Regions from separate parts of the Variovorax sp. PAMC26660 genome, predicted to be linked through region 2. Evidence: predicted binding sites of a transcription regulator. Region 2 holds the regulator's gene; the other holds the start of a gene.
What was found. Region 2 encodes LexA, which represses DNA repair genes until DNA is damaged. Its sites were predicted from a motif close to ACTGTATNNNNATACAGT; they were not measured.

Region 1 (7,456 bases), 380 kb from region 2:
TCTTCCTTACCCGCTCGCGCTGCTTGAGATACGGATGCACCATGCCGCCCTGAATCGGCCCCGGCCGCACGATCGCGACCTCGATCACCAGGTCTTCATAGGTGCGCGGCTTCAGGCGCGGCAGCATCGACATCTGCGCCCGGCTCTCGATCTGGAACACGCCGATGGTGTCGGCGTCGCAGATCATGTCGAACACCTTCTGGTCGTCATTCGGGATGTGATGCATCTCCATCACCGAGCCTCGCCATCGGTTCATGTGGTCGAGCCCGCGCCGGATGGCGCTGAGCATGCCGAGCGCGAGCACGTCGACCTTGAGCATGCCCATGGCTTCGAGATCGTCCTTCTCCCACTGGATGACAGAGCGGTCTTTCATCGAGGCCTTCTCGACCGGCACCAGCCGCGTGAGCTTGGTGTGCGTAAGCACGAAGCCGCCGACGTGCTGGCTCAGGTGGCGAGGGAAGCCCTTGAGCCGCTGCGTCATCTCGATCCACTGGACCAGCTTGAGTTCGTCTTCTTCCACGCCGACGCGCGCGGCGGCCTGGAGCAACTGCTCGCCGAGCACGGTGTCGTCGAACCAGTAGTGGTCCTTGGCGAATTCGTCGATCAGCCGCTCGTCGATGCCGATGGCCTTGCCCACGTCGCGCAAGGCACTGCGTGCGCGGTAGCAGATGACGACGGCGGCGATGGCGGCGCGCTCGCGGCCGTATTTGTCGTAGATGTACTGGATGACTTCTTCGCGCCGCTGGTGCTCGAAGTCGACGTCGATGTCGGGTGGCTCGTGACGATGACGACTCAGGAATCGCTCGAACAGCAGATGACTCTTTTCAGGGCTGAGCGCAGTAATTCCCAAGCAGTAACAGACCACTGAATTGGCAGAGGAGCCACGCCCCTGACAGAGGATGTGTTGTGAGCGAGCGAAACGCACGATGTCCTCCACCGTCAGGAAGAACATCTCGTATCCGAGTTCAAGGATCAGGTCGAGCTCTTTCTGGACTTTCTCGCGCACAGTGTCAGGAACGCCGTCGGGATACCGGACTTGCGCTCCTTCCCACGTCTTTCGCACCAGCGTCTGTGTCGGCGTCTCATTGGTTCCTACCGTTTCGAGCGGGCACTTGTAGGTCTCCCGAATGATCCTCGGATCAAATTTGCACCGCTGCGCCACCACCAGCGTATTCGCCAACATCTCAGGCAGATAAAGCTCGGCCAGCCGCACGCGCTGCCGCAAATGCCGCTCGGCATTCGACTGCAGCGCAAAGCCGCACTCGGCCACCGTCTTGCCTTCGCGCACGGCCGTCAGCACGTCGTGCATCGGTTTCTGCGAACGCACATCCATGCGCACATCGCCGGCCGCCACCAATGGCACGCCGACTTCTTCGCCCGCCTGGATCAGCGTGACGAACCAGAGATCGTCGTCAAGCTCGTTGAACAGCTCCACTGCCAGCCAGAGGTTCTCTGCGTAAAGCGCCTTGGCGGCCAGCAGGTCTTCATGCAGCGTTGCCGTGTCCACCGCTCCACCGGGGTTTCGCTGCGGCACGAAAAGAACCTGGCAGTTCTGCAGTGAGGCCACGTCACTTTCCTCCCAACCCACGCGGTACTCGCCCTTGGGCAATTCGGTGTTGCGCGCAGCGGTGATGAACTCGCACAGGTTGCCCCAGCCCTCGGTGTCGTTCGCGATCACCACGAGCTTGAAGCGCTCGAACTGGAACTCGCTGCCGAACAGCAGGCGGAAATGGGGGTAGCGCAGGATCGGCGGCTCATCGGGATGCTCGCGTTCGTACTCATCCAGCTTCGCAGGCAAGTCACGCAAGCCCACATGCGCTCGCACGATGCCCGCCACCGAGCATTCGTCGGTGATGGCCAGCGCGGTATAGCCGAGCTGGTAGGCCCGCTCCACCATTTCTTCCGGCGTCGACGCGCCGCGCTGGAAGCTGAAGTTGGTCAGGCAGTGCAGTTCGGCGTAGTCCGGCAGCGCGAACGCGGGCTTTCTGCGCAGCGGCAACGGCAGCGCATGCACCTTGGCCGAATTGCGCCCCCTCAGTTGCCTGTCGCTCAGGTCAGGCATAGAACCCCTGCAGATACCAGCGCACCTCGCCGGAAGAAAAGCGCGTGGCAGGCCGCTCGCGAAAGATCCACACCAGTCCGGCTTCGGGGCTTTCCGCGACGTAGTAGTCGCGCATCGCGGGCTGGCCGCCGTCGTCCTTGTCGCCCCACCACCCCGCTTCGACGCGCTGCGGTCCGATCAGCTTGCTCAGCGGCCCGCGGTAGCACGGCCGCTCGCCGTCCATGTCGAGCAGCAAGGGCTCGGGCAGCAGCCACGGCGGATAGCTCGCGTCGGGTTGCGAGGCTGCGGCCCTGGCCTCCTTGCGGACCTTCTCGGGCACCTTGTCTTTCTGCAGCGCGGGCCGCCATGCCTGCTTGCGCTCCGGCCGGTGGTCGGCCTGCGCCGATGGCACCAGCACCTGCTGGGCCCCGAGCCGCACACTGAGCCGCTCGACCATCTCGTGCAGCTTGTCGCCCTTGCGGTTGTCTTCCGGCAGAAAGCTGGTGCTGGCGCCGGCCCACGGATCGGTTTCGAGGGTGCGCAGCTTCAGCCAGCTTACGGGCGCGGCCAGCGCGGTGAGGGCCAGTTTCTCGGACAGCAGGCGGCGCAGGTGCGCCATGTCCTGCGTGGGTTCGGCGGTGCGCACCGTGACCTGCTGGTACGGAGGCAGGTTCACGCCGTTGAAGCGCTTGAGGTCGAGCGTCCACTGCAGTTCGAGTGCACGCGCGCCGCGCTGGCGTGCACGCAGCCAGAACTGCAGCGTCGTCAGCAGGCGGTTGGCCGACCACATCAGCTCGGGCGCGGTCTCGGCCAGTGCGGGCAGTTCCAGCTTCTGCTCGAACACGTCGGGCAGCGTGAGCCAGGTGTGGCTTTCGGGGCGCAGGCCCCAGGCCATGTCGAGCGCTTCGCGCAGGCCCGCGCCAAAGCGCCGCGTGAGGCCGCCGCGCGGCAACGCGGCCACGTCGCCCCAGGTGCGGCAGCCGAGCCGTTCGAGCAGGTCGAGGTGAGCGTGCGCGGCGCTCAGCGTGTCGAGCGGCAGGCCATCCGGCATGTTCTTCGGCCGTTCCTCGTTGCGCGAGAACAGGCGCAGCCGCGCCAGTGCGATCAGGCTCGTGGCGCCCTGTGCACCCAGCATGCGTGCGTCGGGGATGGGGTTGGCGCCGAGCAGCACCCGCATCATCTGCAGCCGCCCGCCCCACAGGCGCTCGCAGGCGGAGACTTCGAGCATCAGGGCTTCGTCCTGCCAGGCGACATGGGGCGTGTACTGCAGCGCCCACCAGCCCAGGGCTTCGGGCGTGGGCAGCGGTTGTGCGTCGGGCGCGTCGGCGTCAAGCGACCACCGCAATGCGATCCAGTGCATTGGGGCCTCCTTTCCACGCGTCGATGCGCACCACGGTGGCCGACGATGCGGCTTCGCCCACAGGCACCGAGCCCAGTTGCTGCAGCCGCAGCTTGCGCCGCAGCCGGGCGGCGGCCAGCAGCGCGGTCATGCGCTCGTTGCGCGCGGGCAGCATCACCGGCGAAGCCAGCGGCGGACCGCGACGCTTGAGGATGTGCAGCTCGATCTGCGCGCTGTCGCTCTCGCAGCGTTCGACCTGGATGCGAAGCCGCGCGGGCGAGGCCGACTGCGCCACCGCCTCGGGCCGACAGACGAAAAGCAGCACCTCATGCTGGGCAGCAGCCAGTTGCAACCGCCGCAGCTCGGCCACGCGCGCCTGCGGCAGCCAGGCCACGACAGCGGCCACGTCAGCGCAGCGCAGCGCCTGCTCGCAGGCCCACAGCCGTGCGGGCGCGACATCGCTCTTGACCCACATCAAGGCCTCCACCGGCAGTCCCTGCGCCGCGAGCGAGGGACCGCAAGGCTCGTAAGGCGCGCCGATCAGCACGATCGGCCCGCCGCGCGTTGCCACCGCCTGCGCCAGCGCGGGCAGCAGCAGCCGCCAGACATGGGCCTCGGGCGTGCTCTGCAGCAGCTCCGTCATGGCGCCGACCGGCCAGCCGCCGCCCGGCAACTGTGCGTCGAGCGCGGCATGGCCGGTGGCCGTGACCTGCGCATCGGCCAGGCCGAGTTCGTCGGCATGCCAGACGCCACGGCCTGCGGCAGCGGAAAAGGAGTCGAGGAAAGGGAGGCCCATGATTGAACTGTTAACTGTATTTTTATACAGTATTTCATGGGTCGCAAGAAGGAAGATGTTTTTCTTCCCCGCTTGCCTTTTCATATTCCCATCACTCATGCCAAGGCGCCCAGAAGTCGTTTGAGCCGGGGTCGCGCTTTCGCTCCAATGCCAGGCAAAGGAGCCCCGCATGAACCACCCCACCGTCACCGCCGGCCTGAACTACCTGCAGCCTTCCGCGCTGCGTCCGTTCAGCTACACCTTCCAGCCACCACCCGGCACGCCCTGGGAAGGCGGCAGCTACGAACTGCGCCCCATGCCGATCTCGGATGCACGTGCCGCCGCGATGCCCACCGATATCGAGCGCGAAGGTTTCGTGCTGCGCGACGCGCCCACGGCCGTTGCCGACTTTCTCGACGACGCCGAGGTCACGGCCGTCTACCACCGCGAGGTGGCCGAACTGGCGCTGCAGGTGACAGGAGGCGCACGGGCCTATGTCTTCGACCATCTGGTGCGCCGGCGCGAAGCCGACCGCGCCGCCTTGAGCTTCGGCCGCCGCGCAGGCGACGGCAAGGCCGCTGCCAACGGCCGCATCCACAACGACTACACCGAGGAATCCGGTCGCCGCCGGCTGGCCATGGTGCTGACCGACCCCGGTGAAGCCGCGGCCGTGCGGCGCTACTGCATCGTCAACGTCTGGCGTTCGATCAAGGGCCCGGTGCTCGACACGCCATTGGCCGTGTGCGATGCACGTTCGGTGATGGCGAAGGACCTGGTCAGCGCCGAGGTGCGCTACCCGCGCCGCACCGGCGAGATCTACCTGGCGACCCATTCGCCTTCGCACCGCTGGTCGTACTTTTCGGCAATGGACCGGCACGAGGCGCTGGTCTTCAAGCAGTACGACTCGCAGCTCGGCGGCGTGTCGCGCTACACGCCGCACGCAGCCTTCGACCACCCCGATGCGCCCGCCGACGCACCGCTGCGCGAAAGCATCGAGGCCCGCTGCCTGGTGGTGTTCGAATGACGCCGCACGCATGCCCCCTGCTCGATTTCTGGTTCGACTTCGGCAGCAACTACAGCTATCTGAGCGTCATGCGCATCGAGGAAGAAGCGGCGCGCCACGGCGTCGGCATCCGCTGGCGCCCTTTCCTGCTGGGGCCGATCTTCCGGTCGTTCGGCTGGGAGTCGTCGCCTTTCGTGCTGCAGAAGGAAAAAGGCGACTACACGTGGAAGGACATGGCCCGCCAGTGCCGCAAGTACGGCTTGCCGTGGCAGCAGCCGACGAGCTTTCCGCGTCCGGCCGTGCTGCCGCTGCGCATCGCGCTGGTGGGTGCCACGCAGCCGTGGATGGGCGAGTTCTGCCGTCGCGCGATGGCGATGAATTTCGCAGAAGACCACGGCATCGACTCGCCGCAAATCATGCACGCGCTGCTGAGCGAGCTTGGCCTGCCGGCACACCGGGTCATCGATGAAGCCATCTCCGACGCCAACAAACTGCGGCTGCGGCACCAGACCGAAACCGCCGCCGAGAAAGGCATCTTCGGCGCGCCCACCTTCTTTGCCGGCGACGAGATGTTCTGGGGCAACGACCGCCTCGACGAAGCGCTGGCGTTCTGCAAGGAAGCAGGCTCAGGCGCCGCCTGACTGCTGTTGCTGCGCCTGGGCCGCCAGCCAGGCGGCCACATGGCGCACCTCTTCACGCGGTTCGTCTTCGGCCTGGATCAGCCAATAGGCATGCCCCGATGACTGAACCGGCTCGAGCGCGGCCACGCGCACGAGGCGCCTTTCATCGAGCAGCGGCTGGATCAGTTCGAGCCGCCCCAGCGCCACGCCCTGCCCGGCCAGCGCCGCCTGGATCAGCTGGTCGTACTGGTTGAAGTGCAGCACCGCCTGTGGCTTCGCATCGGCCCAGCCCACTGAGGCCAGCCAGTCGCTCCATTGCAGCCACGGGTGCTGCGGATCGTCGAATGCCAGCAGGTACAGGCCCGACACGGCCCCGGCCGAGCGCAGCGACTTCAGGCCCAGCGAGGAATGCGCCACGGGTGCCACCGTTTCACCGAAGAGCCGCAGCGCGCCAGCCGGCGCGAGCGCGGGCGTGGTGTAGCGGATGGCCAGGTCGATGCCTTCATTGCGCAGGTCGGCCAGCCGGTTGTTGGACGAGACGCGCACGTCCACGCCCGGATGCAGCTTCTGCACATGGGCCAGGCGCGGCAGCAGCCAGAGCCCGGTCATGCCGATGCTGGCGCTCAGGGTCACGGGGCGCTGCTCGCCGGCCTGGCGGATGCCGCCCATCACATCCTGCAGTTGCTGCACGACGCCGTCGGCGCTGCGGAAAAGCCGCTCGCCTTCGGCGGTGAAGGAGATCGAGCGATGGCCACGCACCAGCAGCTTCACGCCAAGCTGCGCTTCGAGCGCATGCACTTGCTTGCTGACCGCCGACTGCGTGACGCACAGGTCTTGCGCCGCGAGCGAGATGCTCATGCGCCGCCCCACCGCGACAAAGCCCCGCACCAGGTCGAGCGAGGCCATGCGAAGGAGCGAGAGTGGCATTCCCATGATGAATATGAGGCCGGATTCTCGGCCAGCGGGTGCCGCACCGCAACCAAAGAGCGATTTACCCGCGGGGAGCCGCGCCTTAAGATGATTTATTAACAGTTTGTGACCATGAAACACAAAAAGATTCATCTGCTGGCTTCGGCCTTGGCCGTCCTTGCCTTCGCCCTCCTTGGCCTGTCGTCAGCCGCGCAGGCGCAGACCAAGCCCATCGTGATCGGCCAGACTTACGTGAAGACCGGGCCGCTGGCCTCGTTGTCGACCGAGCCGCTCATCGGCATTCGCGCCATGTTCACGGCGCTGAATGCGAGCGGTGGCATCAACGGCAGGCCGGTCGAGCTGCGCCAGCTCGACGACGCCTACGACCCGGCCAAGGGCGCCGAGAACGTCAAGGCCTTCGTCAACGACGGCGCGGTCGGCATCCTGATGCCCATCGGCACGTCATCGTCGGTCGGTGCGCTGAAGGCGGCCAACGAACTCAAGGTGCCCGTGGTCGGTCCGTACACCGGCGCGGGCCCGGTGGTGAAGTTTTCCGAATACGGTTTTCCGGTGCGCATCAGCTTCGACGAGGAGTACAGCCGCATCGTGAACCACCTCTTCACCATCGGCCTGTCGCGCATCGCCTTTGCGCACAACGACAACCCGGGCGCACGCTCGGCGATGGAAAGCACGCAGAAATTCATTGCCGAGCGCGGCGACAAGATGGTCGGCAGCGTGGCAATCAAGAACGACGGTTCGGACGCCGCCG
Region 2 (7,456 bases):
ACATAGCCGATGTGCGGCGTGCAGATGCAGTTTTCCAGCCGCAGCAGGGCATGGCCTTGCAGCGGCGGCTCGCTCTCGAACACGTCGATGGCCGCCAGGCCCGGGCGCCCGCGATTGAGCGCGGCAAGCAGGGCATCGGCTTCGACCAGCTCGGCGCGGGAGGTGTTGACGAACAGCGCCGTCGGCTTCATGCGCGAGAGGTCTTCCAGCGTGATGAGGCCGTTGGTTTCTTCGTTCAGCCGCAGATGCACCGACAGCACGTCGGCCTGGGCAAAGAATTCGTGGCGGTTCTGCGCCACCTGAAAGCCGTCGGATCGGGCCTTGGCGCAGCTCGCTTCGCGGCCCCAGATCACGACCTGCATGCCGAATGCCTGCCCGTAGCGCGCGACCAGTTGGCCGATGCGGCCATAGCCCCAGATGCAGAGCGTCTTGCCCTTGAGCACCGAGCCGAGCCCGAAGTTGGGTGGCATCGAGGCCGACTTGAGCCCCGATTGCTGCCACGCCCCGTGCTTGAGGTTGCTGATGTACTGCGGCAGTCGGCGCATGGCCGCCATGATCAGAGCCCATGTGAGCTCTGCAGGCGCCTGGGGGGAGCCAGTGCCTTCGGCCACCGCAACGCCCCGCTCGGTGCAGGCCGTGACGTCGATGTGGCCACCGACCCGTCCGGTTTGCGAAATGAGCTTGAGCTTGGGCAGCTTTTCGATCAGCTGGCGCGAAATCTGGCTGCGCTCTCGGATCAGCACGATCACGTCGGCATCCTTGAGGCGAACCGAGAGTTGTCCGATGCCTTTGACCGTGTTGGTGTAGACCTTGGCCGCGTACGCGTCCAGCTTGGCGGCACAGCGCAATTTGCGCACGGCGTCCTGGTAGTCGTCGAGGATCACAATGTTCATGGCGTGCCATTGTGCCTCGCAGCATTGGGATGTCGCGCCTGTGAACGTTTGGATACCCACCCCAGAAGGCTTTCGCAGGGGTGTTCGGGCTCAGTGCAGGTGTGCCGAACGGGGGGCGGTGGCCATGATTTCCGCCGTTTCGAGCGCCGCCAGTCGGTCGAGTTCTGCGCACACATCGGCCATGCGGCCCGAGATCACGACACGGTTGTTGGTGCGTTGTGAGCCCTGCCGGTCAATCACGCGAACCACGCGCAGCGGGCGTGCCGGTGCGGCGGCTGCCGTTGGCGACGTGGCGGCGTTGGCAGACCGGGTGGTGCAGGCGGGACGCACTGCGACGTAGCGCAGCCCGGCCGAGGTTTCGCTGTGGTCGAGCTTGTCCAGCCGGTGAGGGCGGCGAGCCGGCATCAGGCGGCTGGCGAGCGATTGCAGCGGCATCCAGAAATCAGCGATGGCGAGGAGGGCGATTCCCATGTGAACTCCAAAAAAATATGAGGTTGAACACAGGCAGGATTTCTTGAATCGGCCGCGACAGGGTGATGGCGACTTCGCGCCATACGCCCGCCACCTGTTGCGGCCGGATGGGGTGCTGCTGCAAGCAGGCCGTGCGGCCTACATCAGCATGGTGTTGCGGATGAGTCCGACAGCGAGGCCTTCGATTTCGAAAGGTTCGCCGGGCTGGACGATGATGGTCGGGTAGTCGGGGTTTTCGGCGTGCAGCTCGATCACCAGCTTGTTGCGCTTCAGGCGCTTGACCGTGACTTCGTCGCCAAGGCGCGCCACCACGATCTGGCCGTTGCGCGCTTCCTTGGTGGCCTGCACGGCGAGCAGGTCGCCGTCCATGATGCCGGCGTCGCGCATCGACATGCCGCGCACCTTGAGCAGGTAGTCGGGCTGGCGCTGGAACAGCGTGTTCTCGACGTAGTAGGTCTGGTCGATGTGCTCTTGCGCCAAGATGGGCGAGCCGGCTGCGACGCGACCGATGAGCGGCAGCGCCAATTGCGCCATGCCGGGCAGCGAGAGCGAGAACTGGCCGCCTTCGCGATGGCGTGTTTCGTTGAGCGAACGCAACGCGTCGCCCTTGAGGCGGATGCCGCGCGAGGTGCCGCTGACGAGTTCGATCACACCCTTGCGGGCGAGCGCCTGCAGGTGTTCTTCGGCGGCGTTGGCCGACTTGAACCCCAGCTCGTTGGCGATTTCGGCGCGCGTTGGCGGCGCACCGGTACGTGCGATGGCGCTCTGGATCAGGTCCAGGATCTGCTGCTGGCGGGCTGTAAGCTTCACGGCGAACTGCATATGTGGTTCCTTGCGGCACTGGCTATTTATCCAGTGCCTGTATTTTTAACCAGTTTTTAGAAGTTGACAAGCCATGGCCAATGCCCCTTTGTCCGAGTTGCGTCGCGTGGTGGTTCTGGGCACCGGCGGAACCATTGCCGGCCGGGCGGCCAGCAGCGGCGACAACATCGGCTACACCGCCGGGCAGGTGGGGGTGGCCGACCTGCTGGGCGGCATCGAGGCGCCAGAGGGCGTGACGCTGGTGGCGGAGCAGGTGGCGCAGGTCGACAGCAAGGACATGTCGCTCGACATCTGGCAGAAACTTGCGCAGCGCTGCGTGCATTGGCTGGCGCAGCCCGATGTGGTCGGGGTGGTGATCACGCATGGCACCGACACCTTGGAGGAAACGGCGTTCTTCCTGCATTCGGTGATTGCGTCGGCCAAACCTGTAGTGCTGACCTGCGCGATGCGCCCGGCCACAGCCCTGGCGCCGGACGGCCCTCAGAACGTGCGTGACGCCATCGTGGTGGCGGCAACGGCCGGTGCGCATGGCGTGACGGTGGTTTGCGCCGGCACGGTCCACAGTGGCGTGGATATTCAAAAGGTGCACACCTATCGGCTCGATGCCTTCGCCTCGGGCGATGCCGGCCCGATCGGCTACGTGGAAGAAGGAGCGGTGCGCCGTGTCAGGGCGTGGCCCGAAGGTGCCGCGCTCGAGGCCTCGAAAGCCCTGGATGCCGTGGGTCAGTGGCCCCGCGTCGAGATCGTCATGAGCCACGCTGGCGCAAGCGGTGCGCTCGTCGATGCGCTGCTGCAGGTTGGGGGCGCCGAGCCTGTGCGTGGGCTGGTTCTGGCTGCGACCGGCAACGGCACGCTGCACCATGCGCTGGAAGCGGCAGCGCTCAAGGCGCAAGACCGTGGTGTTGCCGTGCTGCGTGCCACGCGATGTGCCAACGGACGCATCCTGCCCAGGCCGGACGACCGGCTGCGCGATGCCGGCGCGCTCACGCCGGTGAAGGCGCGCATCGCGCTGATGCTGGAATTGCTGGGGAAATAAAAACCGCCCTGTCGAAGGGCGGCCGGAAAGTCAGATCAGCTGCTCAGCGCAGCCAGTGCACGTTGCGTGATTTCATCGACCGTGCCCACGCCCTTGATGGCGCGGTATTTCGGCGCGGCGGCCGGATCGGTCTTGGCCCAGGCCGAGTAGTAGTCGACCAGCGGGCGCGTCTGCTGGCTGTAGACGTCGAGCCGCTTGCGCACGGTTTCTTCCTTGTCGTCCTCGCGCTGGATCAGCTCTTCGCCGGTCACATCGTCCTTGCCTTCGATCTTGGGCGGATTGAATTTGACGTGGTACGTGCGGCCTGAGGCAGGGTGTGAGCGGCGACCGCTCATGCGCTCGATGATGTCGCTGAAGGGCACATCGATTTCAAGCACGTAGTCGAGCTTGACGGCTGCCGCCTTCATGGCGTCGGCCTGCGGAATGGTGCGCGGGAAACCGTCGAACAGAAAGCCGCTGGCGCAGTCGGCCTGTGCGATGCGTTCTTTCACGAGATTGATGATCAGGTCGTCGCTGACCAGTGCGCCGGCGTCCATGACGGCCTTGGCCTGCAGCCCCAACGGCGTGCCGGCCTTGACGGCGGCGCGCAGCATGTCGCCGGTCGAGATTTGAGGGATGCTGTATTTCTGGCAGATGAAGGCCGCTTGCGTGCCTTTGCCCGCTCCGGGCGCGCCCAGCAAAATTAGTCTCATGGTGTCCTCGGACGGTTCTTAGATTTTGTGTCGCGCCGAGCGTCGGCCCGAAGGCTGGGCAAGGCGGAGTTGCATCGAGGATAGCACGCGTGCCAGTGAGGATTTTCCCTTGTCTTCACTCGGGCGACACCTCGCCTCAGGGGGAGGTTTTCGCTGCAAAGACCGCGCGCACGCGAGCCAGGTCTTCGGGGGTGTCGATGCCGGGGCCGGGTGCGACATGGCTCACATGCACTGCAATGCGATGCCCGTGCCACAGCGCGCGCAACTGCTCGAGTGCTTCGGTCGCTTCGACGGGGGACGGTGGCAGCGATGGAAACTTGCGCACGAAGCCCGCGCGATAGCCGTAGATACCGATGTGGCGCAAGGGGGCCGGAGTCGGCAGCACGGTCGGCGCCGCGCCGTTGACGGAGCCGTCGCGCCACCAAGGGATTGGCGCGCGGCTGAAATAGAGAGCGTGGCCCTGCGCGTCGAGCACGGCCTTCACGACGTTCGGGTTCATGAAGTCGCTGATCGAATCGATCTCGTGCGCCGCGGTGCTCATGGCGGCCTGCGGGTGAGCCTCCAGTTCGGCCGCCACGGCGTCGATCAGGGCGGGGTCGATCAATGGTTCGTCACCCTGCACGTTGACGACGATGTCGTCGCCGTCGAGGCCCAGTTGCTCGCAGGCTTCGGCCAGCCGGTCGGTGCCGCTGGGGTGGTCCTGGCGCGTCAGGATGGCTTCGACGCCATGCGCCTTACAGGCCGAAATGATGGACGGATCGTCCCCGGCGACGACCACACGTGCTGCACCCGATTCGCTGGCGCGCTGGGCAACGCGCACCACCATGGGCACGCCGGCGATGTCGGCGAGGGGTTTGTTGGGCAGCCGTGTCGACGCCAGTCGCGCCGGCACGAGGACGGTGAAACTCACAGCCCCAGCTCGTCGTCGGACAGCGTGCGGGCTTCGTTCTCGAGCAGCACCGGGATGCCGTCGCGCACCGGATAGGCCAGACGCGCACTGCGCGAGCACAGCTCTTGCTTCTCGGGGTTCCAGGTCAAAGGGCCCTTGGTGACGGGGCAGACGAGCAGTTCAAGCAGCTTGGTATCCATCGAGCGATGATAACTTTGCGTCGAGCGCAGTGAAGAATTCCGGGGAGGGGGCGAAGTGCAGCGGCACGGCCAGTGCGTCGGGCGCCTGACGCCACAACTTGACAGCATCTTTTTCGGTGCAGACAAGGGCGTGGGTGGTGTTGGAGGGGCGTTGCCAGCCGTCGAAATCGTAGTGATCGGGCAGTGCGATGGTTTCGGCGAGCGTGAGGCCGCGTGCGCGCAGCATCTCGAAGAAGGCCTCGGGTCGTGCGATGGCCGCCAGCGCGATCACCGCCTGGCCTTCGAGGGTCTGCAAGGGCACATGCTTTCCGTCGCTGGTCAAAGCGTCCGCTGCAAGGTTGCGGGTCGCGGTGTAGCCGCCAGCGAATGCGGGCCGTTCGCCGCTGTGCAGGACGAGGTCGCAGCGGCGCGGCCAGGCCTCGCGCAAGGGGCCCGCGGGCAGCCGCCAGCCATTGCCGATGCCACGGTCGTCGAACACGCAGATCTCGATATCGCGTCCCAGCGCCAGATGCTGCAGGCCGTCGTCGCTGACGATGACCTGTGTGCCCGGATGCCGTGCCAGCAGGGCGCGTGCCGCTTCGACGCGCTGCCGGGCGACGAACACCGGCGCGTTCGTGGCATGACGGATCAGCGCGGGTTCGTCGCCGACATCGTGCGGATCGCTGTCGTCGAGCACTTCGCGGCAGTCGTCGGTGCGGCGCCCGTAGCCGCGCGACACCACGCCAACTTGCAACCCTCGCGCCTGGAGGTGCCGAACGACGGCCATCACCACCGGCGTCTTGCCGGCGCCGCCTGCAATCACGTTGCCCACGACGATCACGGGCACCTGCACACGCGCAGTCCGAAGCCATCCCAGGCGATAAAGCCAGCCCCGAACAGCGAAGAGTGCGGCGTACAGCAGCGACAGCGGCCAGAGCAGGCAGGCCAGCGGCCCGCGATGCAGCCAGGCGTCCTGCAGCCGCGAGCCCGACGAGCCGGTGCTGCTGCGACCTTCTGAAGGCACTCAGTGCCCGGCTTGCGCCGTCGACTGGGCTGCGAAGGTGATCTGCATCAGGCCGACGCGGCGAGCCGCTTCCATCACCGTGATGACGGCCTGGTGCGGGCTGCTCGCGTCGGCGCTGATGATCACCACGCTGTCCTTGCCGCCGGTGGCTGCTGCGGCGAGCGCTGCCGCCACGGTTTCCACATTGCGGTCCGCCACGGCGGCCTTGTTGACCGAATAGCGCCCGTCGGCTGACACTGTCACGATCACTTCCTTTGGATAGTCGCGCTGCGCGTCGACGTCCGCCGTGGGCAGCCGCAGCTGCATCTCGGTGAACTTGCTGTAGGTGGTCGACAGCATCAGGAAGATCAGCACGACCAGCAGCACGTCGATGAACGGGATCAGGTTGATCTCGGGCTCATCGCGCGAGCCGTGCCGAAACTGCATGCGGGCGCGGGTCATTTGCGCAGGGCGTTGAGGTGGCGGGCGAAGCGTTCGCCGGACAGTTCAAGATTCAGCAGATATTCGTCGACGCGGCTGCGAAAGTAGCGCCAGAAGATCAGCGTGGGAATTGCCACGATCAGCCCGAAGGCCGTGTTGTAGAGCGCGATCGAGATGCCGTGCGCCAGTTGTGCCGGGTTGCCCGAGCCGACGGCGCCGCTGCCGGGCGACTGCGAACCGAAGATTTCGATCATGCCGATCACCGTGCCCAGCAGGCCGAGCAGCGGTGCGGCAGAGGCGATCGTGGCCAGCGCAGGCAGGTAGCGCTCCAGCCTGTGCGCGACCGTGCGGCCCGAGGCCTCCATGGCCGCACGCAGGTCGTCTTCGGTGCAACGGGGGTTGGCGTTGAGTGCGCGAAGGCCAGCGGCCAGCACCTGGCCGAGCATCGAGTTGCTTTCCAGCTTCGTCACGACATCGGGGCCGGGAATGGCGCCTCGCGAGACGGTGATGGTTTCGTCGAGCAGCTTCGGCGGCAGTACCCTCACGGTCTTGAGACTTGTGAAACGTTCTATAACCAGCGCGAGCGCAATGACGGAACAGGCGAGCAATGGCCAGATAGGCCAACCCGCGGCAACAATGATGGAAAACAAGAAAATCCTCCGACCCATAGACTGCAAATGCGCGGCGATTATCCACTGAGCCCACCATCGCCACGCGGCTTGTTTTCGTGTCGGCAAGGGCGCACAGATTCTGTGGATAACTTTGTGATTAACCTGCTGCGCAATGCGTCCGAACCCGCATGGGACGGGCTTTCCGCTAGATCGACTGAATTTTGAGCAGCACTTTTTTCAATAAAATCAATGACTTGCACGAGAAGTCGTGCGCTTGTTCAGCCCTGGGGCATGAAAAAGCGATGTACGCCGTCCGTTGTGGAAGAGTGGCACCGGGCCACGCGTGCATTCCATGAACCTGCGCGACACGAATTCCGCGCCCGGGCCGCGCGTCTGGGCTGTCGGCGCGTTGTGCCGCG

Region 1: a site for LexA is predicted at 4,190-4,207, ahead of imuA (translesion DNA synthesis-associated protein ImuA). Genes of this name have one in related genera too.

What each region holds. Positions count from the first base shown of each region.
Region 1 is NZ_CP060295.1:7,289,700-7,297,155, forward strand. It holds gene H7F35_RS34195 (error-prone DNA polymerase) at 1-2,062, opposite strand, end outside; gene H7F35_RS34200 (Y-family DNA polymerase) at 2,055-3,401, opposite strand; gene imuA (translesion DNA synthesis-associated protein ImuA) at 3,370-4,176, opposite strand; gene H7F35_RS34210 (CmcJ/NvfI family oxidoreductase) at 4,346-5,179, shown strand; gene H7F35_RS34215 (2-hydroxychromene-2-carboxylate isomerase) at 5,176-5,799, shown strand; gene H7F35_RS34220 (LysR substrate-binding domain-containing protein) at 5,785-6,705, opposite strand; gene H7F35_RS34225 (ABC transporter substrate-binding protein) at 6,820-7,456, shown strand, end outside.
Region 2 is NZ_CP060295.1:6,908,958-6,916,413, reverse strand. It holds gene H7F35_RS32410 (D-2-hydroxyacid dehydrogenase family protein) at 1-893, opposite strand, end outside; gene H7F35_RS32405 (hypothetical protein) at 984-1,364, opposite strand; gene lexA (transcriptional repressor LexA) at 1,503-2,186, opposite strand; gene H7F35_RS32395 (asparaginase) at 2,260-3,222, shown strand; gene adk (adenylate kinase) at 3,258-3,914, opposite strand; gene kdsB (3-deoxy-manno-octulosonate cytidylyltransferase) at 4,051-4,824, opposite strand; gene H7F35_RS32380 (Trm112 family protein) at 4,821-5,003, opposite strand; gene lpxK (tetraacyldisaccharide 4'-kinase) at 4,984-6,006, opposite strand; gene H7F35_RS32370 (ExbD/TolR family protein) at 6,007-6,432, opposite strand; gene H7F35_RS32365 (MotA/TolQ/ExbB proton channel family protein) at 6,444-7,076, opposite strand; gene xseA (exodeoxyribonuclease VII large subunit) at 7,390-7,456, shown strand, end outside.